Regions from separate parts of the Bacillus cereus group sp. MYBK79-1 genome, predicted to be linked through region 2. Evidence: a T-box and tRNA genes for the amino acid it is inferred to sense, from the RefSeq annotation. Region 2 holds a T-box; the other holds one or more tRNA genes.

Region 1 (5,436 bases), on a different contig from region 2:
GTTCCCATACCGAACACGGAAGTTAAGCTCTCTAGCGCCGATGGTAGTTGGGACCTTGTCCCTGTGAGAGTAGGACGTTGCCAGGCAAAATGGAGGATTAGCTCAGCTGGGAGAGCACCTGCCTTACAAGCAGGGGGTCGGCGGTTCGATCCCGTCATCCTCCACCATATATGTCGGAGGGGTAGCGAAGTGGCTAAACGCGGCGGACTGTAAATCCGCTCCTTCGGGTTCGGCAGTTCGAATCTGCCCCCCTCCACCATTCTTAATTAATGGGCTATAGCCAAGCGGTAAGGCAACGGACTTTGACTCCGTCATGCGCTGGTTCGAATCCAGCTAGCCCAGCCATTAAGAGCCATTAGCTCAGTTGGTAGAGCATCTGACTTTTAATCAGAGGGTCGAAGGTTCGAATCCTTCATGGCTCACCATTTTAAATAAATATGCGGGTGTGGCGGAATTGGCAGACGCACTAGACTTAGGATCTAGCGCCTTTGGCGTGGGGGTTCGACTCCCTTCACCCGCACTTTTAATAAAATAACTCAAACATGTCTTGCGGAAGTAGTTCAGTGGTAGAATACAACCTTGCCAAGGTTGGGGTCGCGGGTTCGAATCCCGTCTTCCGCTCCAATTTTCAATATGACATGCCGGGGTGGCGGAACAGGCAGACGCACAGGACTTAAAATCCTGCGGTGGGTGACCACCGTGCGGGTTCGACCCCCGCCCTCGGCACCATATGCGCCCGTAGCTCAATTGGATAGAGCGTTTGACTACGGATCAAGAGGTTAGGGGTTCGACTCCTCTCGGGCGCGCTTTTATTTACGGGAAGTGGCTCAGCTTGGTAGAGCACCTGGTTTGGGACCAGGGGGTCGCAGGTTCAAATCCTGTCTTCCCGATATTCCCAAAAACATGGGGCCTTAGCTCAGCTGGGAGAGCGCCTGCCTTGCACGCAGGAGGTCAGCGGTTCGATCCCGCTAGGCTCCACTTTATTTATTATATGTCTCGGAGGTATACCCAAGTTCGGCTGAAGGGATCGGTCTTGAAAACCGACAGGCGGTGAGAATCGCGCGGGGGTTCGAATCCCTCTACCTCCTCCATTTTCTTTTTAAATGGTTTAGATACATATAATAATAAATTTTTTATTTTTTCCTTCATGGAGGTATACCCAAGTTCGGCTGAAGGGATCGGTCTTGAAAACCGACAGGCGGCGAGAGTCGCGCGGGGGTTCGAATCCCTCTACCTCCTCCATTTTTTAAAAACATTATATTGTCGCGGGGTGGAGCAGCACGGTAGCTCGTCGGGCTCATAACCCGAAGGTCGCAGGTTCAAATCCTGTCCCCGCAACCAAATGGTCCCGTGGTGTAGTGGTTAACATGCCTGCCTGTCACGCAGGAGATCGCCGGTTCGACCCCGGTCGGGACCGCCATTTATGTTGGCTCGGTAGCTCAGTCGGTAGAGCAGAGGACTGAAAATCCTCGTGTCGGCGGTTCGATTCCGTCCCGAGCCACCATTTTTTTATGCCGACTTAGCTCAATTGGTAGAGCAACTGACTTGTAATCAGTAGGTTGGGGGTTCAAGTCCTCTAGTCGGCATCCTTTAGGGGCATAGTTTAAAGGTAGAACTGAGGTCTCCAAAACCTCCAGTGTGGGTTCGATTCCTACTGCCCCTGTTTAAAGTATATGGGCCTATAGCTCAGCTGGTTAGAGCGCACGCCTGATAAGCGTGAGGTCGATGGTTCGAGTCCATTTAGGCCCACCATATATATTATTCCGCAGTAGCTCAGTGGTAGAGCTATCGGCTGTTAACCGATCGGTCGTAGGTTCGAGTCCTACCTGCGGAGCCATGGCCCGTTGGTCAAGTGGTTAAGACACCGCCCTTTCACGGCGGTAACACGGGTTCGAATCCCGTACGGGTCATAAAAAAAGAGTCAGCATATTGCTGACTCTTTTTTATTTTGTAGAATCCTCCTTTATCAACTGATTTTCCTGAAATAAATAAAGGGATTTAGGAAAAGCTATGGTATGTATAAAAAGGAGGAGACAAAAATGACACGAGTGAGAGATATTATGAGTACTCATATTGTACATTGTACACCGCTAGACAATGTATATGAGGCTGCTGTAAAGATGAAAGAAGAATCGATTGGATTGATTCCAGTTGTTGAAAATGAACAAGTTGTTGGGCTTGTTACGGACCGAGATTTAGTTGTTCGAGGGATTGCTGAGAAACATCCTGGATCTAATAAAATTACAAATGTAATGACAACAAACATTGTTTCAGTCTCTCCAGATGATTCTATTGAAAAAGCTACAGAGTTAATGGCACAGTATCAAATTAGACGATTACCAGTAGTTGAGGGTGGTCAACTGGTTGGGATGCTAGCACTAGGTGATTTAGCTATAAGAGAATCGGCAGATGATCAAGCTGGATTTGCTTTAAGTGAAATTTCGGAGCATACGGAATGAAGAGAGACTTTCATTAGTGGGATAAGTTACGTATAAAAATCAGATGCATTATTCTAGTATATATGGATTAAACTAATATGTTAGCATGATGTATCTGAGCCATTATATAATAAGTGTATAGTTAGTAATTTCGACAGTTTATTTAAATTTGTCATTCTTAATTTTAAATAAGAGAAAAAATGATATACTGATAGATATAAGTATTATGAAAAATTTTGAATATAGCAATATTTATTGTTAATGATGTAATAATGGATTAATATTTCCTATGTAGATAAAAGGGAAGGGGAATTATATGAGGGCTATACAGCGCGATCCAAATTGGAATTTGGTTACAGATACATATATAGAGCCAAATAATTTCGCTGAATTATTTTCTTTGCTTGTACCTTGTCATCCAAAAGGTGAAGGGAAAGAACGGACTATATTAGTTTGGAAAGAAAAAGAATTTTATAAAGAAGAAAATTTAGCTTCATTTATCGTATATGGAATGAATAAAGTAAAGAATTTACCGCAGTTTCATAAAGATGAAATTCCAACTTTAGTACGTATTCTTCGTTTATGCCAAGAGATTGGTTGGTATGAAGAAGCAAATACTTTTATGGTAACTCAAGGACTATCTGAGTTTGTTCATACTTCATTGGAATATGAAACGTGGGATCTTTTGACGCAAGCGGTTGCTTTAAACTATTTAATTATTAAATATCGTATTGGTGAATTGACTGATGGGGATGTAGAAATTTGGGATAGAGTTAAATTTAATGAGAAATGTATAACGAATTGTAAACATCTATTATCTCATAAAGAAGTATTGGAATTTACATTCTTTTATATGTGTAAGAGAGCTAAATTACTATCAAAAGAACAATTGAATAGTGATATGATGAGTCTAGCGATGTATTGTAATACGTTTGTGTATGACTTATACACACATGACTTATTACGAAAATATCGTAAATGTACAGACTTCCTATCATATTATGGACCTAGTCAAGCGGTGTTAGCTTGTCAAAGAGCTGTACTTTCTCAAATTTCAGATCGATTAGACCCATTGAAAACTACTCATGTAGATGATTATTTATATGTAATGAAAGAAATGATGGAGCATATGACGATAGGAATAATGGATCGATATGATCATTTTATCGGAAAGTTATTATCATATGTGCCATTTTTCGAAATGATTCAAGTTCCACAACATGCATATTATTGTGAAGAATTATTGTATATTTGTAAGGGCATTGAATATAAAGAAGAAATATTACGCAATTATATATTTATACAATTACATGATTGTTTACCATCATTCTTTAAACTATTTCTTAAAAATAAACGTTATGCAACGATTCACGATATTCTGTTCTATTGGTGTGACGATGAGCAAAGAATGAGCTTAGAAAAAAAATATAATCTTAGTTTTATTTATGAAAAATATGCTTGCGGATAAAGAGCATTTTCTATATAAATTAAAAAGGATCTCAAGTTTATGTGAGATCCTTTTTTTATTAGTAAAGCAAGGAGAACGTAATTAAGACGAGAAATAACATGCCATAAAGGAGAAATTGTGCAGTATAACTTCCTTGTATACCAAAAAAACTATTTATTTTTGCATATAAATTCAATATATATTTTATCGGATTATCTTTGAAAGATTGGTACAAAGTGTCTCCTCTTTCTAAGCTTCTTGTTCGTGTTTTTTGTTAGTAGGAACATGAATGTATCTAGCTATGAATAATAAAACAGCCATAAAAAATACAGGAAATACGGTAGATAAATAAAAACCATTACTAATAATATTTGCTATTAGGGCACTTAATAGAAAGATGGCATTATAAATATGGGCAATTTTTTGTTTAAGTTGAACTTGAAAAGATTCCATCATAATTTCTAAAGCAACAAAAGCAATGATAATAGATAAAAATACAGTATTTGTATTGTAAATGATTAAACAACAGATTAAACCTAAAAAGGCTAAGTATTCAATTAAGAGAGGTATATTGATATTGCGTGACATACAATTTACCTAACTAAATATGGCAGTGGGTTTACTGCATTTGTTTTTTCAAAATTCCATTCTCCATTGTGTAATTCAAAATGAAGATGTTGCCCGTATGAATGACCTGTGTTTCCCATATGACCTACTAATTGTCCAGCTTGTACTTGATCACCAGCTTGTACAGTGCGATCTTTCATGTGAGCATAGACTGTTGTATATAATTTCCCGTTTATTTGATGGGCGATGAACACAACATTGCCATAGCTAGCTGAATAATATGATTTCACAACTTTGCCTGCAGCCGCCGCCTGGATAGAGACATTACCTGGAGCTGCAATATCTATACCGTAATGCATCTGTTCCCAACGCATATCAAAGGTTGAGCTAATTCTTCCTTGAGTAGGGAATTTGAAAACTGCTGGAATGGAAGCAGTTTGGGCTTTTTGAACTTGTGCTTGATTTTGCACTACATAATGTTTTGCCACGTATCCGTATCCTGTGCCAAAACGAATTTTATACCAAGTTCCTACAGTTTCCACTACTTGTAGTTGTGTTCCATTTTGTAATGAACCAAGTAGTGCACTACTTGTACTAGCGGTGCTACGTACATTAAGTTTAGGTGTTGCAACTGTGTATTTTGTATTATTTTGAACTGTGATACCTTTTACTAAAGGCTGTGAACCATTAGAAACGAATGCTTTTTGTACGTAACCTGTTTTGCCATTATGTAAAATTTTATACCAATCGCCTTGTTCTTCTTGAATGGTAACGAATTTTCCATTTGGTAATACATCTAAAATTGAAGATTCTAAATTAGGTTCAGATCGAACATTTAATGCATTGGCATTAACGATATATTGATTATTAGATTGAAGTTTGTTTTTTAGTAGAATAGAATCTTTTTGTACGTAACCTACTTTATTATTAACAGATACTTTATACCAACCATTAGTTGTTTCAAGTATGTTCACCTTCGTATTA
Region 2 (22,492 bases):
AAATATCATTAACCGCTTTGACAACACCACCACTCACGTCGAAGTGCTGTTTTACATTTTTTACTTCAATTAATTTCTCACGTTGTTTAGTCATGTTGTTCACCTGCTTTCATTTGAAGAATGCGTTTTTCAACGACTGCCGGCGGTTTTACTTCTGGAGCTTGCTCATGAAGTAACCAAGTTGCCGCATAGTGTGTATCACTTACTTTAAATAAAGGTGGGTCCATTTCAAAATCAATTTTCAATGCCTGCGGGTTACGTGGTGCAAAAGCATCACCCTTTGGCGGTTTTAATAAATCTGGAGGCGTTCCAGGAATTGCATATAACTCTTCTTCTGAACCATCTAAACTTGGCATAGATGCGATTAAGCCCCAAGTGTACGGATGTTTTGGATTGTAGAAAATTTCATCTACTGTTCCAATTTCAACAACTTTACCTGCGTACATAACTGCTACGCGGTCCGCAACGTTTGCCACTACACCTAAGTCATGCGTAATGAAAATAATTGCCGCTTCTGTTTTTTGCTGAATGTCTTTCATAAGCTCTAAAATTTGCGCCTGAATTGTAACGTCTAGCGCTGTTGTCGGCTCATCGGCAATTAATAATTTTGGGTTACAAGCTAACGCCATCGCAATAACTACACGCTGTCTCATACCACCTGAGAATTGGTGAGGATATTGTTTTAAGCGCGCTTCTGGATTTGGAATACCTACAAGGTCGATTAATTCTAACGCAACTTTACGTGCATCTGCTTTACTCATCCCTTGGTGTTTAATAAGGCCTTCCATAATTTGATTTCCAATTGTCATCGTTGGGTTTAATGATGTCATTGGATCTTGGAAAATCATCGCGATATCTTTACCGCGCACTTGTTGCATTTCTTTTTCTGTTAATTTCGTTAAGTCACGACCTTCAAATACGATTTCACCGTTTTTAATACGTCCTGGAGGATTCGGAATTAATCCCATTAACGCTTTAGAAGTAACTGATTTACCAGAACCAGATTCTCCTACAATCGCTAATGTTTCTCCTTTTTTCAAATCAAAAGTAACGCCGCGTACAGCTTGTACTTCACCTGCATGTGTATCAAAGGAGACTTGCAAATCTTTTACCTCTAGCAATGTTTTCATTTTTACTTCTCCCCTCTTTTACTTACGCATTTTTGGATCTAACGCGTCGCGTAATCCGTCTGCCATTAAGTTGAATGCTAAGATTAACATACTGATGACAACCGCTGGGATGAACATCATATGTGGATACGTTTGAATTGATTTATAACCATCGTTTACAAGAGAACCAAGTGATGCGAATGGTGGCTGAATACCTAAACCGATGAAGCTTAAGAACGCCTCACCAAACACTGCTGTTGGAATTGTAAACATTGTCATTACGATAATTGGTCCCATTACGTTCGGAATTAAATGTTTTACAATTAATTGTGTATTTGTTGCACCTAATGTACGAGATGCTAATACGTATTCTTGATTTTTTAATTTCAGGATTTGTCCACGAACGATACGCGACATCCCTATCCAACCTGTAATTGCCATTGCGAGTGTAATTGACCATATACCAGATCCCATAATGATTACCATTAAAATAACGATGATTAAGTATGGAATACCATTAATAATCTCCATAATACGTTGCATAATATTATCTACTCTACCGCCATAGAACGCTGAAATACCTCCATATGCAACCCCAATTACTAAGTCAATTGCTGCTGCTAAAAGAGCGATATATAATGATACGCGCGTACCTTCCCATGTTCTTGTCCATAAATCGCGTCCAAGATCATCTGTACCGAACCAGAAATACTCTTTAATATCACGTTTTTCATATTGGTCAACACCATATTGATCTGTACCGTCAAATGGTAGCCAATGAACATTTTCAATAACAGGAATTTTCGGTGGTAATTTCGCACGACCTAAATCTTGCTCTTTATACGAGTGCTTACTTACCATCGGTCCTAAAATTGCTAGTAATATAATAAGCGCTAATAAAATGAATCCGAACATTGCTCCTTTATGTTGGAACAAACGTCTTCTTACATCTTGCCAAAACGTTAAGCTTGGACGGGCAATGACTTCATTATCCACATTATTTTGATTGGCTTGTTGAAATAAGTCTGGAGATAATTTTTGTACATCTTTCATCATTTTTTCCCTCCCGCTAAACGAATTCGAGGATCAATAATTCCGTATAAAATATCGACAATGAAAATAACTAAGATGAAGATCGCACTATAGAAAATTGTAGTTCCCATAATAACTGTATAGTCATTTACTGTAATAGATTTAACGAACTGTTCCCCTAGTCCTGGTACAGCATAAATTTGCTCAATAACTAATGTACCTGTAATTAACCCTGCAACCATTGGTCCTAAAATTGTTACAACTGGAATTAACGCGTTACGAAGTGCGTGCTTGATAATGATAACGCCTTGGCTAATTCCTTTCGCTTTCGCTGTTAAAATGTAGTCAGCTTGCATAACTTCAATTAACTCTGCACGAGCAAAACGTGCGATTGTTGCGATAACTGCCATCGATAAAGCGATTGTAGGCATGACTGTAAACTCTGGTCCTTTCCAGAATGCTACTGGGAACCATCCAAGTTTTACCCCTACGAAATATTGTAGTAATGCGGCGAATACGAACGATGGTACCGACATCCCGAGTACGGAAATAATTGTCGCCCCATAATCGACCCACGTATTGTTACGAAGCGCCGCAACGATTCCTAAAATTAAACCGATAAATGTACCTAATATAATCGCTTGTAAACCAAGTTGTGCTGATGGTCCAATGCGATCCACAATCATATCTGTTACTGGACGGTTATCATATTGGAATGATACCCCTAAATCACCTTTTGCTAAGTTACCTAAGTAACGTGCATATTGAACTGGTACTGGATCATTTAAACCATATTTTTCAAGAATGATTTCTTTTTGTGCCGGTGATAGCTTCTCCTGGTTTTTAAGCGGAGAACCCGGAAGTAATTTCATCAAAAAGAAAGTCAGTGTAGTAATTAAAAATAATGTCAAAGCCATGTACACGAAACGTTTTAATACATAACGTCCCATAGTCAAGCACCTCCCCGTTTTTCTCAAAAGCAATAAGATAGTTTAAAATATTCTTACTTTTATTTTTTTAAAATAAGAGCATATGCCCATCATAGGCATATACCCTTATTCATGATGGAAACCATTTTTAGTTTTTGAGTTCAACCCACTTGTAGCTAAATTCCCCGCCATATTTATGTTCTAATAGGCCAGTAATTGAACCGCGTTGTAAATATGCTTTTCCAGGTTGATATACTGGAGCAATCGCTGCATCTTCAAGCAATTGTTTTTCTGCCTTTAATAGCGCATCCCAACGAGCTTGTACATCAACTTCTGTTTTCGCTTTTTTAATTAAATCATCATATGCTGCATTTGCATAATTTACTTTGTTTTGCGCATTACCTGTCGTATACATTTCAAGGAATGACATTGGGTCCATATAGTCTGGGCTCCATCCCGCATACGACATCGCATAATCTCCACTTGCTTCAAGTTTTAATTTCTGTGCAAATGGCTGCATTTTTGTTGAAACTGTTAAACCTGGTAAGTTCTTTTCAAATTGGCCTTTTAAATACTCTCCGATTTTTTTCGCATCATCAGTATCAAAGTTTAATAGCTCTAACTCTACTTTGTCTACACCAAGTTCTTTTTTACCAGCTTCCCAGTATTTTTGCGCTTCTTTAATATCCTCTTTTATAAGCTTTCCGTTTTCTTCACGGAAGTCTTTTCCATTCGGACCTTTTGCTAAGCCTTTCGGAACAAAACCATATATTCCTTCTGAACCATCGTTTAAGATCACTTTCCCGATGTTTTCACGTTCAAAGGACATTGCAATTGCTTTTCGGATATTTTTATTTGCTAAAAATTTATTCTTTTCATTTAAGCGAATAAATTGTGTAGATGGTCTCTTAATCGTTTTAAAGTCAGCATCTGATTTGTATTTATCTACAAACTCTGATGTTAAGACTACACGATCAATTGCTTTCGTTTCATATAAATTTATAGCAGTTGAACGATCCTTAACAATATTGAAGTTTATTTCCTCAAGTTTTACTTCTTTATTTTCCCAATACGTTGGATTCTTCTTCAGTTGGAAACTTTGTTCATGCTTCCATTCATTTAATACGAATGGACCATTATAAAGTGTCGTATTGGATTCTAATCCAAATTTTGCGCCTTGTTCTGTTACAAACTTCTCATTCAAAGGATACAACGTTGGATAGACTGTTAAACTTACAAAATAAGGAACAGGGTTATCTAATTCCACTTCAAGTGTATGATCATCAATTGCCTTCACACCAAGTTCTTCAACTGGCAATTCTTTTTTGTTAACTTTCTCCGCATTTTTAACATCAAATAGTATGTAAGCAAACTTGGCACCCGTATTTGAATCTACAGCTCTTCTCCAAGAATAAACGAAGTCCTTCGCTGTTACAGGTTCACCATTAGACCATTTCGCATCTTCACGTAACTTAAACACATACTTTTTGCCATCCTCTGATTTCTCATAAGATTTAGCGACACCTGGAACAAGTTTATCGTCTTTCCCCAGACGATACAATCCTTCCATTGTGTTATTCATGATGTTAGAAGATGTTGCATCTGTTGATAATGTCGTATCCATAGTTGGAATTTCAGCTGTCTCAGTTAAATTTAACACTTGCTTGTTTGAGGATTTTTCTTTTGCGCCTGCTTTATTATCCTCTTTTTGGTAACTACAAGCTCCTAACATACTGACAGTCAGCGTCGATGCAAGTAATAACGGTATCTTTTTCTTCATGTTGTGTTACCTCCCCTAATTGCACTTCCTGTACCCTCACTTGTAAAAAAGTAGAATTGAAAGAATAATCTCCAAGTTTCTACAATTTTCATTATACATATAATATAACAATTGTGAATATAGTTTTTTGTTTTTTTGTTAAAATTTTTAATAAAATGTTTATTTTTTTATTTTTTTGTAAAGGGATACGTTAACATTGCTACTATCATCTTGAAATCAGACCTTTAATTGCGTATAATTTTCAAAAAATTAATTCTAGTACATATTATAGCTTTTATAGTATAATAATTCTAGTAATATTTTGACGGAGGGGAATATTTTGAATAAAGTTTTTTTTCATACTTGTATACTAATTTTCATAGCGATAATCGCTTCTAGTATTGGCGCATTCCTCGTTTCATCGCAATTTTTGTTGAATTTTGTCAATATATCGTTTTATGTCGCACTATTTTTTATTCTTGTTGGCGGTTTTTTATTCATATTTCAAAATGGATTTTTCAATGTAACAATTTACGCCTTCCAAAGAGTATTTGGTACGAACAAAAAAATTGAGTCTTTAATTGAAGAAGTAGAGGAACCTGTCGATAAGAAAGAACGTATTTATAAAACATATTCATTCAAATGGACGTATCCAATTTGTATTACCGGTATCGTTCTTGGGTTGTTCTCGACCCTCATTAGCTTTACTATTTTGATGTAGTTTGCAAACACTATCCCATATGATATAATAATCAGCAAAACATTTTGTTATAAAACTTTAGTTCTTTCATATTAAAAGAGCTCAGGTAACAATAAATAAATTTATATGTATGCGATGATAAAGAAGAGTACATATTGAGGCAATTTCAGAGAGCTTGTGGCTGGTGTGAACAAGTAATTGTACAGTATGGAATGGGCTTTTGAGCACCAAACCGAACCGAAAGTAGTAGGCTTTGGCGTTATATCCAAACGTTATTATGGATTAGAGAGATTTCACAGTAGTGAAATAATTAGGGTGGTACCGCGGTCCATTCGTCCCTATAGTTTTTTGGGATGAATGGGCTTTTTTGTTTGCCTTCTCTTCCCCATCACGCATTCAAATTTAGGAGGAATTACTTATGTCAGTTATCTTTTCTGGTATTCAGCCGAGTGGAACGATTACACTTGGAAACTATTTAGGAGCTATGAAGCAATTTACAGAGCTTCAAAATGAACACGACTGTTATTTCTGTATTGTAAACCAACATGCGATTACAGTACCTCAAGATCCCGTACAACTTCGTAAAAACATCCGCAGTCTTGCTGCACTTTATGTAGCATGTGGCATCGACCCTGAAAAAGCTACTTTATTTGTACAATCAGAAGTACCAGCACACGCTCAACTAGGATGGATTATGCAATCAGTTGCTTACGTTGGAGAATTAGAACGTATGACGCAATATAAAGATAAAGCATCGGGTAGAGATTCAGTTCCAGCTGGATTACTAACGTATCCACCATTAATGGCTGCTGATATTTTACTTTACAACACTGAAATCGTACCTGTTGGTGATGATCAAAAACAACATATGGAATTAACACGCGACCTAGCAGAGCGTTTCAACAAACGCTTCCGTGAAGTATTCACTGTTCCTGAAATTCGCATTCCAAAAGTAGGAGCTCGCGTTATGTCATTAACAGAACCTACGAAAAAAATGAGTAAATCTGATTCGAATCCAAAATCAATGATCAGCATGCTTGATGAACCAAAAACAATTGAAAAGAAAATTAAAAGTGCTGTAACTGATTCTGAAGGTATTGTGAAATTTGATAAAGAAAACAAACCTGGCATCTCTAACTTATTAACAATCTACTCTTCATTCTCTGGAAAAACAGTTGAAGAAATCGAAGCAATGTATGAAGGAAAAGGATACGGAGACTTCAAAGGCGACCTAGCACAAGTAGTCGTAGAAGCAATTCGTCCAATCCAAGACAAATATAACGAACTAATCAACTCACCAGAACTAGACGAAATTCTAGACAAAGGTGCCGAAAAAGCCAACCGCGTTGCATTCAAACAACTACGCAAAGTAGAAAACGCAATGGGACTAAGTAGAAAACGTAGGTAACATATAAAGCGGAAGCGGCTCGCTTAGAATGTGAGGGGGATGGAGCTCCTGACGTAGAGGCGCTTTTGCCTCGCAGGAAGGCGCGAAGCCACCGAACATTCTTGCCGCCGAAGCTAAGCTATAACAAATTAAAAAAACCGCCAATCGGCGGTTTTTTTAATTTACCTTTTGCTCGTTTTCCATTTCCCATAACTTTTCAAAAAATGGCTGTCCTTTTACGAGGCGCTCGCATAATTGTTCGTGCTTTTCAGACCAGCCTGTTTTCGCTTCATCGTACAGTTTAGCCCAAATATCTTCAAATTCCATATGTTGAACCATTCCGTATGCTGATGGATCCCACTCTGTGAACCAATAGCGAATTTCTGCTGTGTTTTTCGTTGTATGTAATTGATCTAACGCCATAAATAGTAATTGTTTAAGCTGTCTTTCTTTACGAGTTAAGCCATTCATAATGAAAGGTGATGGTGATAAAATATGATGTTCTTTTTCCATTTCTTCTACTTGGAACTCATACTTTTCTGCTTGTACGCTTTCTACCATCTCATATACCATCTGCTCTTGGCGCGGTATAAGTCTGCTCTTTCGAATTGGTACATTGTAACCAATTGTGTCGATCGCAATAATTCCTTTTCCATCTGTAACTACAAAGCAATACTCTTGCTGCAAACGTTCATGATTTTTACGAATATAAGCCTTATGATGTACGTCTTCCAACAATTTTTGCGGAAGCTCTAACAATTCGTCCTCGATGTAATGATATAATGTGGAATCTACTTTTAATAATGGCACTTGATCTAATAGCTCAATCGTATCATCTTTTCGCCATTCGTAAAAATGACAAACGTTATACCCATTCTCTTCACCTTCAAACCAATTTACCCATACATCATGTAGATATAACATTCACTACCCCTCACTTCACTACTGTTTGTATCAATCATTATGTTCAATTTTGCTAAACTTTATTCCACCTAAGGAAATATATTCTAATTATTATTTTTTCTTCTATTAATACTAAAAAAACAGGAAATAGAGCTCCTGTTTTTTATATATGAAATGTATTTGCTTTATTCAATATTTCTTTCGCATCTATAGATAATAAAGAAAGTGTATCTATAGATGCGGAAGCTACACAATCTTTGACAATATGAAATCCAATTGCGTAGCCAAGCATCTTCGGATAAGAGTGAAATCCATTTAATAAGATGTCATGCTCCCTTGTTCCTCGTTTTATACTTATTCTTTCATGCACAACGTTTTTCCAATAATAAATAGCCTCTTCTTTTGAAAGATACGTCGTCCACGGTGCATTGTTTTTTTCTGAATATCTTTCCGTTACCGCTTGCTCAGCTAGCCCTTCCATAATCATCGTATCAAGTAATGTATATTCTGTTTCTTTCGTCTCAATTTGATGTAACCTGCATATGTGATGATATTCATGTGCCAATAACACTTTTAATTCTTCCACCGAATTCCGTCCACATACGAATAAGAAAATAACGTGACGCATAGATAATCCAGCTCTACCGTTATACTCTTCTTGTACAGTTCGATTATAGGAATCTGATAATAAAATAAAGACAGGGACATCCGGACCTTTTAACCAATTTTTCAGTTTCTCATACTCCATACGTAACTCTTTCCAAATTCCCTTCTTCTCTAACTCTTTAATTTCTTGTTCTCCTCGCATAACCGGGCGATACATACCTTTAGAAATTAAAAAGCGATACAACCTTTCTTTTGGCAGCGGGACATACTTCGTAAACTTCTCACACAGCTTTTCTGGCCGTCCATAATATAGGTGTAACCACTCAGCAGTTTCAACAATCCCCATCTTTATCCCTCCTTTTTCTTATGTATATGCAAAAAGAGAAAAAGGCGTAAAAATAAATAAGGAGTTTTTTCGCAATATAGTGCGAAAAAACTCCTTATTTTATCTATTATTTATACGATTTAAATACTAATACTGCGTTATGACCACCGAATCCTAGTGAGTTACTTAATACTGCATTTACTTCTTGTTGTCTCGCTTTATTCGGTACGTAATCTAAGTCACATTCTGGATCTGGTGTTTCATAGTTAATTGTTGGAGGAATTACTCCGTCTGTAATTGATTTAATTGAGAAGATCGCTTCAACAGCACCAGCTGCTCCTAATAAGTGACCTGTCATTGATTTCGTTGAGCTAATCGCTACTTTATACGCGTGCTCACCGAACGTTTCTTTAATTGCCATCGTTTCATACTTTTCATTCGCATCCGTACTTGTACCGTGCGCATTAATGTAATCAATATCTTCTGGCTGTAGACCTGCGTCCGCTAAAGCTTGACGCATTGCACGCACGCCACCTTCACCGCCAGGAGCCGGCATTGTAATATGGAATGCATCACCAGTTGCACCGTAACCAGCGATTTCCGCATAAATGTGAGCACCACGAGCTAATGCGTGCTCTAATTCTTCAAGAATTAAAATACCTGAACCTTCACCCATTACGAAACCGCTACGGTTTTTATCAAATGGACGGCAAGCTGTTGCTGGATCTTCATTAAATGTTAATGCTTTCGCTGAACTAAATCCGGCAAATGCCATACTTGTCAACGGCGCTTCTGCTCCGCCTGTTATCATTGCATCAGCATCACCGCGCTGAATTGCTTTAAACGCATCACCAATTGAGTTTGCACCAGATGCACAAGCTGTTACTGAACAAGTGTTAATTCCTTTTGCACCTGTTGCGATCGATACTTGACCTGCTGCCATATCTGGAATCATCATCGGTACGAAGAATGGACTCACGCGGCGCGGACCTTTCTCAGTAAAAATCTTAAATTGTTCTTCGTATGTTTCCATACCGCCAATACCAGAACCAATCCATACACCAATTCGAGGTCCGTTTTCTTCTGTAATTTCAAGCTTTGCATCTGCAACCGCCATTTTCGCTGCTGCTACTGCATATTGTGTAAAGCGATCCATACGGCGCGCTTCTTTTTTATCAATATATTTCTCGACTTCAAAGTCGTTAATTTCTGCTGCTACTTTTGCTGGAAATAGTTCCGGATCAATTCTTGTAAGTCGTCCGATTCCAGATACACCCTTTTTAATGTTTTCCCACGCTGTTTCAACATCTGTTCCGATCGGTGTAACAGCTCCTAGTCCTGTAATTACGACCCTCTTTTTTTCCATACAAAATACACTCCTTTTTTTCTCTCAGTCCTTATTTACCCCAACGAAGAGCAACTGCTCCCCATGTTAATCCGCCGCCGAAACCAACAAGTATAATTAAATCACCATCTTGAATACGTCCATTTTGCAATTCCTCTACCATTGCAATTGGAATTGAAGAAGCTGATGTATTACCAAACTTTTCAATTGTCATACTCATTTTTTCTTGTGGTAAATTTAATCTCTCTCTTGCAGATTCCATAATACGAATATTCGCTTGATGCGGTACTAAGAAATCCACATCCTCTTTCGTAAGACCAGCTTTATCCAGCACGCGAAGACAAGATTCACCAAGTTGACGAACAGCAAATTTAAAGACTTCTCTGCCATTCATCATAACATACTCGTCTTGATAAAGATGCTTACCGCCACTTCCGTCTGCTCCTAATTCGAAAGATAGAACGCCTCTTCCTTCTGAAACAGCTCCCATTACAATAGCACCGGCTCCGTCTCCAAATAGTACTGCTGTATTGCGATCATTCCAGTCTACAATTTTAGATAGTTTATCACTACCAACTACTAATACATTTTTATAAGTTCCCGTTTGAATAAATTGCTGCGCTGTAATCATTCCGTACATAAAACCAGCACATGCTGCACCTACATCCATTGCAGCTGCATGTTTCGCTCCAATCGCTTCTTGAATGACACAAGCTACCGCTGGAAATGCACGATCTGGTGTTACTGTTGCCACTAAAATAAGATCGATTTCCTCTCCGCTAACCCCTGCATCTTCAAGTGCTTTTTTAGCAGCCTCTACGGCCATATATGAAGTATCTATTGTATCATCGGCAATGCGTCTTTCTGCAATTCCCGTTCTCGTACGTATCCATTCATCGGATGTATCCATTATTTTCTCTAAATCGTGATTTGTGACTACTTTTTCTGGCACATATCTTCCGATCCCTAAAATGCCCACGTTCACATCGCAGCCCTCCGTTTTATATCAATTATTATGACTTGGTACTAATTTTAAAACATAAATGTATTTTTGTCTAGAATATATTTCAGCTAAAACATAAAGCTAGGCATTATTCACTTTATTGTTTATTAAAAGAAACAGAAACATACCTTTCCCTGTTTCTTTCGAAATATAAAAAAGCCCGAACCGCTTCTATTTGCGTTTCGGGCCTCTCTTCCACCTAAAAAGATGCTTTTTATTCTTGATCTGCTTTCCTTCTAAACTAAGGAGTTCTCCTCACTACTTTTCCTTTATCCTCTTCATATCTCTGGTTTTGCCCCAGTCGAGAATAAAAAAAGGCCCTGACCGCTTCTATCCACGGTTCGAGCCTTTCTTCCATCTAAAAAGATGCTTTAGCTTTTTATTCTTTTTCTGCTTTCCCAAGCTCATATGCTTCGTTCATAACTTTCATCAATAACTCTAATACTGGTTGTGCTTTCTCCATATCAAGCGCAATTCCATTCGAATCTAAGATGGCCTTTGCTTCTGGTAAATGCTTCATTGCGATTTGTAAAAATTGCATGCTTTTCTCATTCATATTACGTTCTTCCTCTCCATTAAAACTTTCACATACATAGTGTAACACGCTCGTTACCCTTCGTATAACTCTTTATATTTTTTCATATGTGCCAATTGTTTATTTAAACCGTATTCTAACGGGGTATTTCTTTTTATCGAAATAACCTCTACAGTTTCATCTCTTTCTCCCTCATTCTCTTTATTCACTTTATCCTCTGCACGTAAAAGGTTCATACCTTTTTTCCATAATGATTTTTTACCACTAAGTAAATTGTATATGCCAAAATGCTCCTCGTTCAATCCATTTTCCCATAAGTATTCACATACATCTTCCACGTACAGTAGATCACTTCCGTCTTCTTCGCTCACATAATGGCACTCTTTCTCATCCAGTTCTGATAAAATGAGCTGATGATATATCATAAAAGATGGTTGCCATGGTCCATATAATGTAGGAACTCGAAATACACTATATTGTGCCTCTCCTTTTTTCAATCCTTCTTCCACTTTCGAAAATAGACGTTTATTTTCAGATTCATCTGCGTTCCCTATTTCAATAGAGGAAATTAGATTTAACTTCAATTTCTGTTCTGCACACAGCCTTATAATCCGCTTTAAATACTGTAATATAACTCTTTCATTCCGAAAGCCATTTTGTTGATTTGGCTCATACAAGCAAAAGTAAACCGTATCGAACTTCTCTTCTTCTACTGATCTCCATCCATCTTCATCTCTTATCGAATAATACGTAAATAACGCATTTCGCCCAATTAACAATAACTTCTCTTCATTAATTTTTGTCATATTCTCGAATTCATCAAAATCAAGACCGTACACTTCTACTTCCTCTGCAATCATTTTATTCACAAGGTGATAACCTACAAACGTAAGTGCACCTATAATTAGCACGCGCTCCATACCACCAACCCTTTCTCCTTGAAACAAATAGCTCCTCATTTATGTATATGGGAGCTTCACAATTCTTCTTCATATTTTTTAAAGAAATCAGTCGTTTGCCTAACCATTTTATATTTCACATCTTGCAGATGGAATAGGACAGAAGTATCGCATTGATTGAATTGCCTCATTTTCTCATATTTACGTAACAACTGTTTTCTCCCTCTTTTTTCTTGTGTTGATACGAAAACTTTAACAGGTACACAAGATGGAAGAAGCGTAAATGTTTTCTTATTTATTTTGGACTCCAATTCTTCTTCTTTGGAATCATACGCCAAACTTAATTCCTTCACTAATCTTTTGTAAAAAAACTTATGCTCTTTCTCAAACTCCACATATTCTGGTAAATCTAAACACGGATTTAACATAATGACAGAGCGTATACATTCAGGGTATTTGTTCATCATTTCAAGTGCTACAAGTGCCCCCATACCATCTGCCATAATGTGCATTTTCGCATTTAATGTCTCTTTTCTCAAAACAACATCATATAAGCGTTTTGCTAAACGAACAGATTGGTCGTTTCCCCAATGCCTTCCGTATAAATTAGAAGAAAAGACCGTGTAGCCTTCCTCAATAAGGCCATGTAAAAAATAAGATCTTCCTGCATGCTGTGTCCATAAACTTGTACCATTCTCAATAAAGTAGTTGTAATCACCAAGAAGCATTACAGAAAATCCATTTGGCTTCTCCGGTAAATAAATGACACATGGTTCTTTTTCTAAGTAAAAAAAACGTTCCGTAATACTCATTTTTCCCCCGCCTTATTTTCTAAACGTATAAAAGTACTCTTCTATAATGTATGAACGGAATGCAAATTTGCGTTGAAAAATCTACAAATATTTTTCTATATTCTTTTTTCAATTGTGTTACAATAAGGACAGATTGAACGAATAGAGGTGTAAAATATGCGTTTCATTTGGGCATTAATTTGGTCGTTCGCGCTTGTACATATGATGAGCTACGTAATTGGCTCTATGACTGGCGGTACATACGATTTTAACCAAGCGTCTATTTTCTCAGTTGTTCTTGCGGTATTAGTACTAGCAATTTCAGCTGCAATTCCAAACGAGCCAGTAGAACAACACTAAAAAAAGAGTCCGGATTTTATCCGAACTCTTTTTTATTTTACTTTACATGAACGACTAATTCGTTATTTTCTACATCAACCACTACATGACTATTGTCAGTAATCGTTCCTGCAATTAATTCTCTCGCTAATTTCGTCTCAACTTGACGCTGTACATATCGTTTTAATGGACGAGCTCCGTACATCGGATCAAAGCCAGCTTCTACAACAAATTCTTTCGCTGCGTTTGTTAATTCTACTGTAATATGACGGTCAGCTAAACGACCTTGTAATTCTTTTACAATTTTATCAACAATACCTTTAATTTCATTCGTTGTAAGAGGTTTGAATAAAATAATTTCATCGACACGGTTTAAAAACTCTGGTCGGAAATGTCCTCTTAATTGTCCCATTACAAGTTCCCTTGATTCCTCTTTAATTGAGCCATCTGCTTCTAATCCATCTAACAAATGAGCAGATCCAATATTTGAAGTCATAATAATAACCGTGTTTTTAAAGTCTACTGTACGTCCTTGCGAATCTGTAATGCGTCCATCATCTAACATTTGTAATAAAATGTTAAATACTTCTGGATGTGCTTTTTCGATTTCGTCTAACAAAATAACTGAATACGGTTTACGTCTTACTGCTTCTGTTAATTGACCGCCCTCTTCATATCCAACATATCCAGGAGGCGCACCAATTAAGCGTGACACAGCGTGTTTCTCCATATACTCAGACATGTCGATACGAATCATTTGCTCTTCACTATCGAATAAAGACTGCGCTAACGTTTTTGCAAGTTCTGTTTTACCAACACCTGTCGGTCCTAAGAAAATGAAGGAACCAATTGGACGGTTCGGGTCTTTAATACCAGCGCGTGCACGAAGAACTGCGTCTGATACTAAGCTTACCGCTTCCTCTTGTCCGATGACACGCTCTGATAAAATTTGCTCTAAGCGTAGTAATTTCTCACGCTCCCCTTCAACAAGTTTTGCGACAGGAATACCAGTCCAGCGTGAAACAATATCAGCAATCTCTTCTTCACTGACTTCCTCACGTAATAAACGATTTTCTTGTTTATTATGCGCGCCCATTTCTTCCGCTTCTTTTAACTCTTTTTCAATCGCAGGAATTTTCCCATGGCGAAGTTCCGCTGCTTTATTTAAATCGTAATTACCTTCTGCCTCTTCTAATTCGCGGCGCAGACGCTCTAAATGTTCACGTAAGTCACGAACTTTGTGAATATCTTCTTTTTCTTTCTCCCATTTCGCTCTCATACCACTTGCAACTTCTTTTAAATCCGATAATTCACGTTGCAACGTTTTTAGACGTTCTTGGCTACCAAAGTCCTTCTCTTTTCCAAGAGCTGCTTCTTCAATTTCCAGCTGCATAATGCGGCGCGTTACTTCATCTAATTCTGTTGGCATAGAATCAATCTCTGTTCGAATCGTTGCACACGCTTCGTCAACAAGATCAATTGCTTTATCTGGTAAGAAACGATCTGAAATATATCGATCTGATAAAACAGATGCTGCTACAATCGCGCGGTCATGAATATTTACACCGTGATAAATTTCAAAACGCTCTTTTAAGCCGCGTAAAATAGAAATTGTATCTTCAACAGTTGGTTCCTCTGCTAATACTTGTTGGAAACGTCTTTCTAGCGCCGGATCTTTCTCAATATATTTACGATATTCGTCTAACGTTGTCGCCCCAATGCAATGCAGTTCACCACGCGCAAGCATCGGTTTTAACATATTTCCTGCGTCCATCGCACCTTCTGTTTTACCAGCACCGACGATTGTGTGAAGTTCATCAATGAATAATAAAATGCGGCCTTCGCTCTTTTTAATTTCATTTAATACAGCTTGCAGGCGTTCTTCAAACTCACCACGGAATTTCGCTCCAGCTACAAGTGCACTCATATCTAATGCAAAGATGGTTCTATCTTTTAAGCCTTCTGGTACATCCTTTTTCACAATACGCTGTGCTAACCCTTCAACGATTGCTGTTTTACCAACACCTGGTTCACCAATTAAAACAGGGTTGTTTTTCGTTTTACGTGAAAGAATGCGAATTACACGGCGAATTTCACTATCACGGCCGATAACAGGGTCAATTTTCCCCGCTCTTACTTCCGCCACTAAATCACGGCCGTATTTCTCTAACGCTTCATAAGTTGCTTCTGGATTTTGACTAGTCACTCTTTGATTCCCCCGAACTGTCATTAAAGACTGTAATAAGTTATCTTTCGTAATATGAAACCTTGTAAGTAATTGATTTATATCGCCTTTTTCTTCAGAAAAAGCAAGCAATACATGTTCAACCGAAATGTAGTCATCTTGCAATTTCTCTGCTTCTTTTCCTGCTCTTACAAGTAGTTGTTGCAGAGCACCTGTTATATATAATTTGCCTGTTTCTGCACCGCTCCCCGTTACAGAAGGCTTTTTCTTAATTAAACTTTCGGCACCTTGCTTTAACGCTTCTATATCGACATTCATTTTTTGAAAAATACGTACTGCTAGCCCATCTTGCTCTTCTAATAATGTAAACAAGAGATGAACAGTATCTACTTCTTGATGATGATGAGATACCGCTAAAGACTGGGCACTCATAATCGCCTCTTGTGTTTTTGTTGTCATTTGATTTAAGTCCATCTTTACAGTCCTCCAAATGTTTGACTTTCTTTGACCTTTGATTTGATTATACGCCAACCTACTTTTTTATACAATAATTTTGCTTATGTATTTTCAAACTTATTATCGGAAAAAGAAAACAGGAACATTCATTATAGAAGTGGTAAATGAATTATAATATGCAACGACAAAAAAGCCGCAATAATGATTGCGGCTTCTGTTACGGTTTTCTTTTATATGTCCACTGACGGTTATGATTCGTGTTATCTGGAAACTTTTCACCCGCAGTTAATTTCACCATTTGCGGGTCTTTCACCATACTTCCTGTTTCACCAATTTCTACATAAATGCCATCATTCGGCGCTTTTTGCCCAGAACGAAACCTGCGATTTTGTCCCATTTCCATTCTCCTTCCATGACGTCTTTGCCTCATTAGTATATCCATTTTAAACGAAAGCTTTTCTGTCATGTTTAGGAAACAAGTACTACATTTCGTTCTTGTACATATACATGAATGACACAAACTTAGGAAGGGATTTCTTTCCTGTTTGTAGAAAAAAAAGAAACCAACCTACTATAGGCCAGCTTCAAAGGAGAGTCAAACATATACGAGAAGATTACATGTTCATTATAAGCTTCTTCATACGAGCAATGTAACCCTTTTCACAATTTGTACATAATGAAAGAAACATTGTTTGAACTTTCTAAAAAGATGTTGACTTTTCTTAATTTCCAGCGAGAAATAGTAGACACCGTAGCACTTTGCGACGTAAGATGGATATATAGTGAACTTTCCATCTTTGGTGTTCTCATCCAGTTTAACCTCTTATTTCTGCATATTAAAACGGAAATACAGATAAAAACAAAAAAATTATTATAAGAGGTGAAATTATGAACAAACAGCATTTAATCGCATTAGACTTAGACGGTACTTTATTAACAGACAACAAAATAATTTCCACTCGAACAAAACATACAATTGCAAAGGCAAAGGAACAAGGACATATTGTCGTTATTTCAACAGGACGTCCATTCCGAGCTAGCTATGATTACTATAAAGAACTTGGCCTTAATACACCAATCGTAAACTTTAATGGCGCTTACGTACATCATCCTCTTGATTCAAAGTGGGGCACACATCACTCTCCTCTTGAGCTAGCAACAGCCCAAGAAATTGTCCGAGCTTGCTTTGATTTTGGCGTAAGAAATATATACGCTGAAGTAATGGACGATGTGTATGTTCGTGAAATTGATGAAGATAAAAAACATATTTTCGAATTCGGCTCTCCAAAGATTTTTACAGGAGACTTATTAAATATTTTAAACGACCATCCAACTTGCTTATTAATTGACGCACATGACGAGCATTCTAGTGCAATTCGTCAACATTTAACTGATATGCATGCTGAAGTGATCGACCATAGAAAATGGGGCGCACCTTGGCCGATTATTGAAATTGTAAAAAGCGGGTTAAATAAAGCTGTCGGATTACAAAAAATTTCTAGTCATTACAACATTCCACAAGAGCGAATTATCGCTTTCGGTGATGAAGATAACGACTTTGAAATGATTGAATTTGCTGGTCACGGCATCGCAATGGGTAATGCAATTCCTGAATTAAAATCACTCGCAAACCATACGACATTAACGAATGAAGAAGATGGTATTGCACTATATTTAGAAGAGGTTCTTGGATTGTAATCTAAAAATTCCCTGCTTATAGTTTCTCGCCAAACGCTCATACTATTATTAGACGCAAAAGTCAGCGCGTCGATTGTTTTCAGCTAAATAAAGGGGGTTTTTCGAATGGGTAAAAAGAACAAATCAAAACGTTTTATCCAACAAGGAGCCGATGCTGTAATGAAGCATGATGCAAGATTCCCATACCGTGGTACATTAGCTGAGGCAGAAAAAGCGAGAAGTAACTCTTCTTTTGGAGGGGTCTAAATGGGGAACTTACTATTCCAACAAGCTAGAGATGCTGTTGCAAATGCCGTATCTTGTTCAAGTGGCACCGAACAACAAGATCTCGTTTATAGAGCAAAAAACGCTTTGCACTCTGCTTATGCAAACTCTTCAACAGCTGAAAAAGTTCAGCTACGTGAAATGCAGGAGCAGTTGCAAAACATTACGAATTTACATTAAAAAAGAGGACCAACTTTGGTCCTCTTTAATCTTTTCGAAACAATCCAAACACCCCAACCGTTTGCAGTACGTTTGTAAATGCACCCGGGTCCACTTGTTTAATAACCCTCTCTAATTCATATAACTCGTAACGCGTAATAACAATCATTAACATTTCCTTATTTTCATTCGTATACGCACCTATTGCTGGTATAGTTGTAATCCCCCTCACTAAGCGCGAATGAATCGCCTTTCGTACATCCGCCCCATTCTTCGTAACGATTAATGCAGTAATTTTCACATGACGCGTATGAATTGCATCGATGATTCGCGTTGACACATACAAAGTTACCAAAGTATACAATGCTTTTTCCCATCCATACACATAGCCAGCAGCGATAATAATCAGTGCATTAAAGAAGAAAAAATACGTACCGACAGGCTTATCTTTAATCTTTGATAAAATCATGGCGATAATATCTAAACCACCTGTAGAAGCCCCCCACTTCAACGCAATCCCCACACCTATTGCCGAAATAATCCCGCCAAAAATCGCATTTAATATGATGTCGTTCGAAACTGCTCTAACTGGGATAATTTCTAGAAACAAAGTCATAAATATAACGCAAAGAAAACTGAAGAAAGTAAAAGCCTTTCCAACCTTTTTCCACGCTAAAATAACGACGGGAATATTAAATAAGCTAAACAATACCCCCGTTGATATATGAATAGATAAAAAGTCACCTAATATTTGTGATAACAATTGAGACAATCCAGCAAAGCCACTCGCGTACACTTTCGCTGGCGTCAAAAATAAATTCATTCCAATCGCATTCAACAAACCTGCGATGATTACAACGATTAACTTCTTTATAAGTTCAGCATAATTCAACTTCAAATCCATTTCTAATCCACCCTTATTATTCATGAATGCACTGCTATACATAGTCTTTACGAAAAAGGAAATGATAAACGTACAACGTTTAGAAATGGAGTTGATACATATGCCACATACGAGTGATAACGACAAAAAAGCACGCGATAATAATGCAAAGCGTACACAAAAAAATGAACAAGAACAAAAAAATATTCAGCAAGGTAAGCGTGCCTATTCTAAAAAGACCGATCACCTTTGATCCCATCGTACATCAACAATATTGTTGATGTACTTTTTTTACATTTCTCAGGAAAAAACATTAAAAATTCACTTCATGTTCACTTCTATATTCTACAATAGCGATAACATATTCGGATGAGGTGTTAGCATGAGAGGGAAACACATTTTCATTATTACTGCACTAATAAGTATATTAATGCTAGCTGCTTGTGGACAAAAAAACAGCTCAGCTACAGTCGCTACAGCAACAGACTCAACCATTAAGAAGAGCGACTTCGAAAAACAGTTGAAAGATCGTTACGGAAAAGACATGCTATACGAAATGATGGCACAAGACGTTATCACAAAAAAATATAAAGTATCTGACGATGATGTAGATAAAGAAGTACAAAAAGCGAAAAATCAATACGGAGACCAATTTAAAAACGTATTGAAAAACAACGGTTTAAAAGATGAAGCTGATTTTAAAAATCAAATTAAATTCAAACTCGCTATGAATGAAGCAATTAAGAAAAGTGTTACAGAAAAAGACGTGAAAGACCACTATAAACCAGAAATTAAAGCGAGCCATATTTTAGTAAGCGATGAAAACGAAGCGAAAGAAATAAAGAAAAAATTAGATGCTGGTGCTTCATTTGAAGAATTAGCAAAGCAAGAATCACAAGATCTACTATCAAAAGAAAAAGGCGGAGACCTTGGATATTTCCATTCAGGCAGAATGACACCTGAATTTGAAACAGCTGCCTATAAACTAAAGGTCGGACAAATTAGCAATCCCGTTAAATCACCAAACGGTTATCATATTATTAAATTAACTGATAAAAAAGAGTTAGAACCCTATGATGAAGTGAAAGACTCTATTCGCAAAAACTTAGAAGAAGAACGTATTGCTGACCCTACATTCGGTCAAAAATTGATACAAAAGGAATTAAAAAAGGCAAATATTAAAATAACTGATAGTGACTTGGAAGATACATTTACTTTTGTGCATGAGCAAGGAAATTAAAAAAGCACGATCTTATTGGAAAAATAAGATCGTGCTTTTTAATCTTTCATCAATATTTTTAACTTTTTCTTCAAGCTTTTATAATGCCAATTGATATGATCTAATTCTATCTCTACTTCAATTAGCGTATCTATTAAGTCTTCTTTAGATTGATGAGAGTTTATAATATTTTCAAGTAATTTTTCAAAACTTTTACTACTCTCATATATATCATTTAAATCGACCGCTACTATTTCACGTTCTTTTTCAGGGGATAATACGGAAAGTCGTTTTATTAATTGTTCTAGTACATTATCTGGCATTATCATACCTCCTTTTCTCTAACACATTATATGCACCTCACAATTAACCACGGATACCATAAGATTTCTTCTGCTTCAATTTCTCTATTATCAATTAAATGGATAATTTGTTTTGCATCTTCATAATTATCAACGAGTGATAAGTCATTTAATTTCTTGCCAAACACTTTAAAGTCCGCTTGTAAATTATTGAAAATAAATGAGTAAAATCCATTAGACTCATAACCGCATATATCAAATCCTAATATCCCATCATTCTTAACATCAGTAGGTAATGAACTTTTGAGAAAACCATATATGGAAACTTTACAGTCATTTTCTTCCCGCTCATTCATTAAAAAGTCCATCCGATACTCTTCTGAAAGATTTAAGCCGATAACTTCTAAGTTTTCTATCCCCTTTAAATAATTTTTCTTAAAGAATCTCGCATCCTCTAAATTTTTAAAAACATTCGGCCAGACAAACCTTTCTTCTTCCGTTAGTGTATCTAAAAAAGTTTGAGCACTTTCATGCCCTTCTTTACTAATCTCTAACCTTCTATTTATTATCTGAGCAATAGGATCATTTTTATTTGAATTACACCAAGGAAAAAACCAATAATCTGGAAATGTAGGGCGAACCCCATTACATATCGTTAAAATTGTTTGTGATAGCCCCTCGATATTACATTCTTTATAGATAAGCTCCCTTTCGTAGGAAATTATGAGGTATCCAGCACTATAATACTTCATTTACATACCTCTTTTCTTTTCAATTAAATTTAAATTCACACTCTCTTTCATATAGATGTAACTATCTATCCTTTCTATATTTTTTAAAATATCCCTCTTCCAATGATTCTCTTGTGGTAAACAAAAAAGAACTATCACTTCCCTAATAAACCTAGAGAAAAGATAGTTCTTTGTAGTCTCATTTTACTTCTTAAAGTACGTCCAACCTTCTTCTTGATAAACTTTTTCTTCTTTCATCAACTTACCAAGCGCACGCTTAAACGCAGCTTTACTCATATTGAAGCGTTCTTTAATGTCTTCTGGGTGGCTCTTATCCCAAAACGGCATTGCTCCGCCTCGTTCTTCCATATATGCATAAATTACAGCAGCATCATCTTCCATTCCTTCTTCTTTACGAGGAAGAAGTGAAATGTTAATTGTACCGTCATCTTTTACATCAATAATACGACCCGTTACACGTTCACCAATGCGTACTTGTTCTTTTCTTTCCGTATGGTGTAAGAAAGCACGGAAATGCTCATCAGTTAGTATGAATGAACCAACTTGAAGTGAACGATACACACGTCCATTTACGTTTTTATTACGCATAGATGGCGTCGCATCTACGATAATCTCTTGCATATCACTGTCTCTTGCCGGAAGAGCAATAAGTCGATCACGATTCGTTAATTTTAACGTACAATATAATTCGTCTCCAACTTCAGGCCATACTGGCATATAAATTGGGAACTCATCAGCTGGGATTAGTATATCTTTTGATACACCAATATTAACAAACACGCCTAAACTAGGAATAACTTCTACAACCTTTACCCAGTTCCAATCAAAAGTTGTAATAAGTGGCTCCTTCATTGTTGCTGAAACACGATTTTGATGATCAAGGTATAAGAATACATCAATCGTATCGCCTTC

The links. The T-box of region 2 lies ahead of trpS (tryptophan--tRNA ligase). A T-box ahead of a tRNA ligase gene usually reads a tRNA of that ligase, here a tRNA-Trp.
Positions count from the first base shown of each region.
Region 1: it encodes a tRNA-Trp, which carries the amino acid that the T-box ahead of trpS (tryptophan--tRNA ligase) is inferred to sense. The anticodon was not compared.

Region 1 covers NZ_JBQAEO010000003.1:23-5,458, forward strand. Annotated here, with positions in the region: partial or broken rRNA gene rrf (5S ribosomal RNA) at 1-86, shown strand, start outside; tRNA gene ACTFOB_RS06750 (tRNA-Val) at 92-167, shown strand; tRNA gene ACTFOB_RS06755 (tRNA-Tyr) at 176-259, shown strand; tRNA gene ACTFOB_RS06760 (tRNA-Gln) at 271-345, shown strand; tRNA gene ACTFOB_RS06765 (tRNA-Lys) at 350-425, shown strand; tRNA gene ACTFOB_RS06770 (tRNA-Leu) at 440-520, shown strand; tRNA gene ACTFOB_RS06775 (tRNA-Gly) at 550-624, shown strand; tRNA gene ACTFOB_RS06780 (tRNA-Leu) at 641-729, shown strand; tRNA gene ACTFOB_RS06785 (tRNA-Arg) at 733-806, shown strand; tRNA gene ACTFOB_RS06790 (tRNA-Pro) at 817-890, shown strand; tRNA gene ACTFOB_RS06795 (tRNA-Ala) at 906-978, shown strand; tRNA gene ACTFOB_RS06800 (tRNA-Ser) at 999-1,091, shown strand; tRNA gene ACTFOB_RS06805 (tRNA-Ser) at 1,150-1,242, shown strand; tRNA gene ACTFOB_RS06810 (tRNA-Met) at 1,265-1,341, shown strand; tRNA gene ACTFOB_RS06815 (tRNA-Asp) at 1,345-1,420, shown strand; tRNA gene ACTFOB_RS06820 (tRNA-Phe) at 1,429-1,504, shown strand; tRNA gene ACTFOB_RS06825 (tRNA-Thr) at 1,514-1,586, shown strand; tRNA gene ACTFOB_RS06830 (tRNA-Trp) at 1,593-1,663, shown strand; tRNA gene ACTFOB_RS06835 (tRNA-Ile) at 1,676-1,752, shown strand; tRNA gene ACTFOB_RS06840 (tRNA-Asn) at 1,763-1,837, shown strand; tRNA gene ACTFOB_RS06845 (tRNA-Glu) at 1,839-1,910, shown strand; gene ACTFOB_RS06850 (CBS domain-containing protein) at 2,040-2,459, shown strand; gene ACTFOB_RS06855 (DUF3965 domain-containing protein) at 2,755-3,906, shown strand; gene ACTFOB_RS06860 (hypothetical protein) at 4,135-4,473, opposite strand; gene ACTFOB_RS06865 (SH3 domain-containing protein) at 4,479-5,436, opposite strand, start outside.
Region 2 covers NZ_JBQAEO010000025.1:33,424-55,915, reverse strand. Annotated here, with positions in the region: gene ACTFOB_RS24905 (ABC transporter ATP-binding protein) at 1-94, opposite strand, end outside; gene ACTFOB_RS24900 (ABC transporter ATP-binding protein) at 87-1,130, opposite strand; gene opp3C (oligopeptide ABC transporter permease) at 1,149-2,165, opposite strand; gene opp3b (oligopeptide ABC transporter permease) at 2,162-3,091, opposite strand; gene ACTFOB_RS24885 (peptide ABC transporter substrate-binding protein) at 3,219-4,850, opposite strand; gene ACTFOB_RS24880 (DUF3899 domain-containing protein) at 5,170-5,550, shown strand; T-box leader at 5,656-5,872, shown strand; gene trpS (tryptophan--tRNA ligase) at 5,948-6,937, shown strand; gene ACTFOB_RS24870 (YjbA family protein) at 7,094-7,840, opposite strand; gene ACTFOB_RS24865 (DUF2268 domain-containing protein) at 7,983-8,771, opposite strand; gene fabF (beta-ketoacyl-ACP synthase II) at 8,878-10,116, opposite strand; gene fabH (beta-ketoacyl-ACP synthase III) at 10,148-11,080, opposite strand; gene ACTFOB_RS24850 (ComZ family protein) at 11,478-11,654, opposite strand; gene ACTFOB_RS24845 (NAD-dependent epimerase/dehydratase family protein) at 11,708-12,580, opposite strand; gene ACTFOB_RS24840 (hydrolase) at 12,610-13,344, opposite strand; gene ACTFOB_RS24835 (YjzD family protein) at 13,501-13,683, shown strand; gene clpB (ATP-dependent chaperone ClpB) at 13,721-16,321, opposite strand; gene ACTFOB_RS24825 (YjzC family protein) at 16,521-16,700, opposite strand; gene ACTFOB_RS24820 (Cof-type HAD-IIB family hydrolase) at 17,192-18,001, shown strand; gene ACTFOB_RS24815 (hypothetical protein) at 18,107-18,247, shown strand; gene ACTFOB_RS24810 (DUF3813 domain-containing protein) at 18,248-18,445, shown strand; gene ACTFOB_RS24805 (YitT family protein) at 18,471-19,328, opposite strand; gene ACTFOB_RS24800 (DUF3941 domain-containing protein) at 19,429-19,560, shown strand; gene prsA (peptidylprolyl isomerase PrsA) at 19,690-20,547, shown strand; gene ACTFOB_RS24790 (hypothetical protein) at 20,586-20,849, opposite strand; gene ACTFOB_RS24785 (hypothetical protein) at 20,876-21,580, opposite strand; gene ACTFOB_RS24780 (CvfB family protein) at 21,764-22,492, opposite strand, start outside.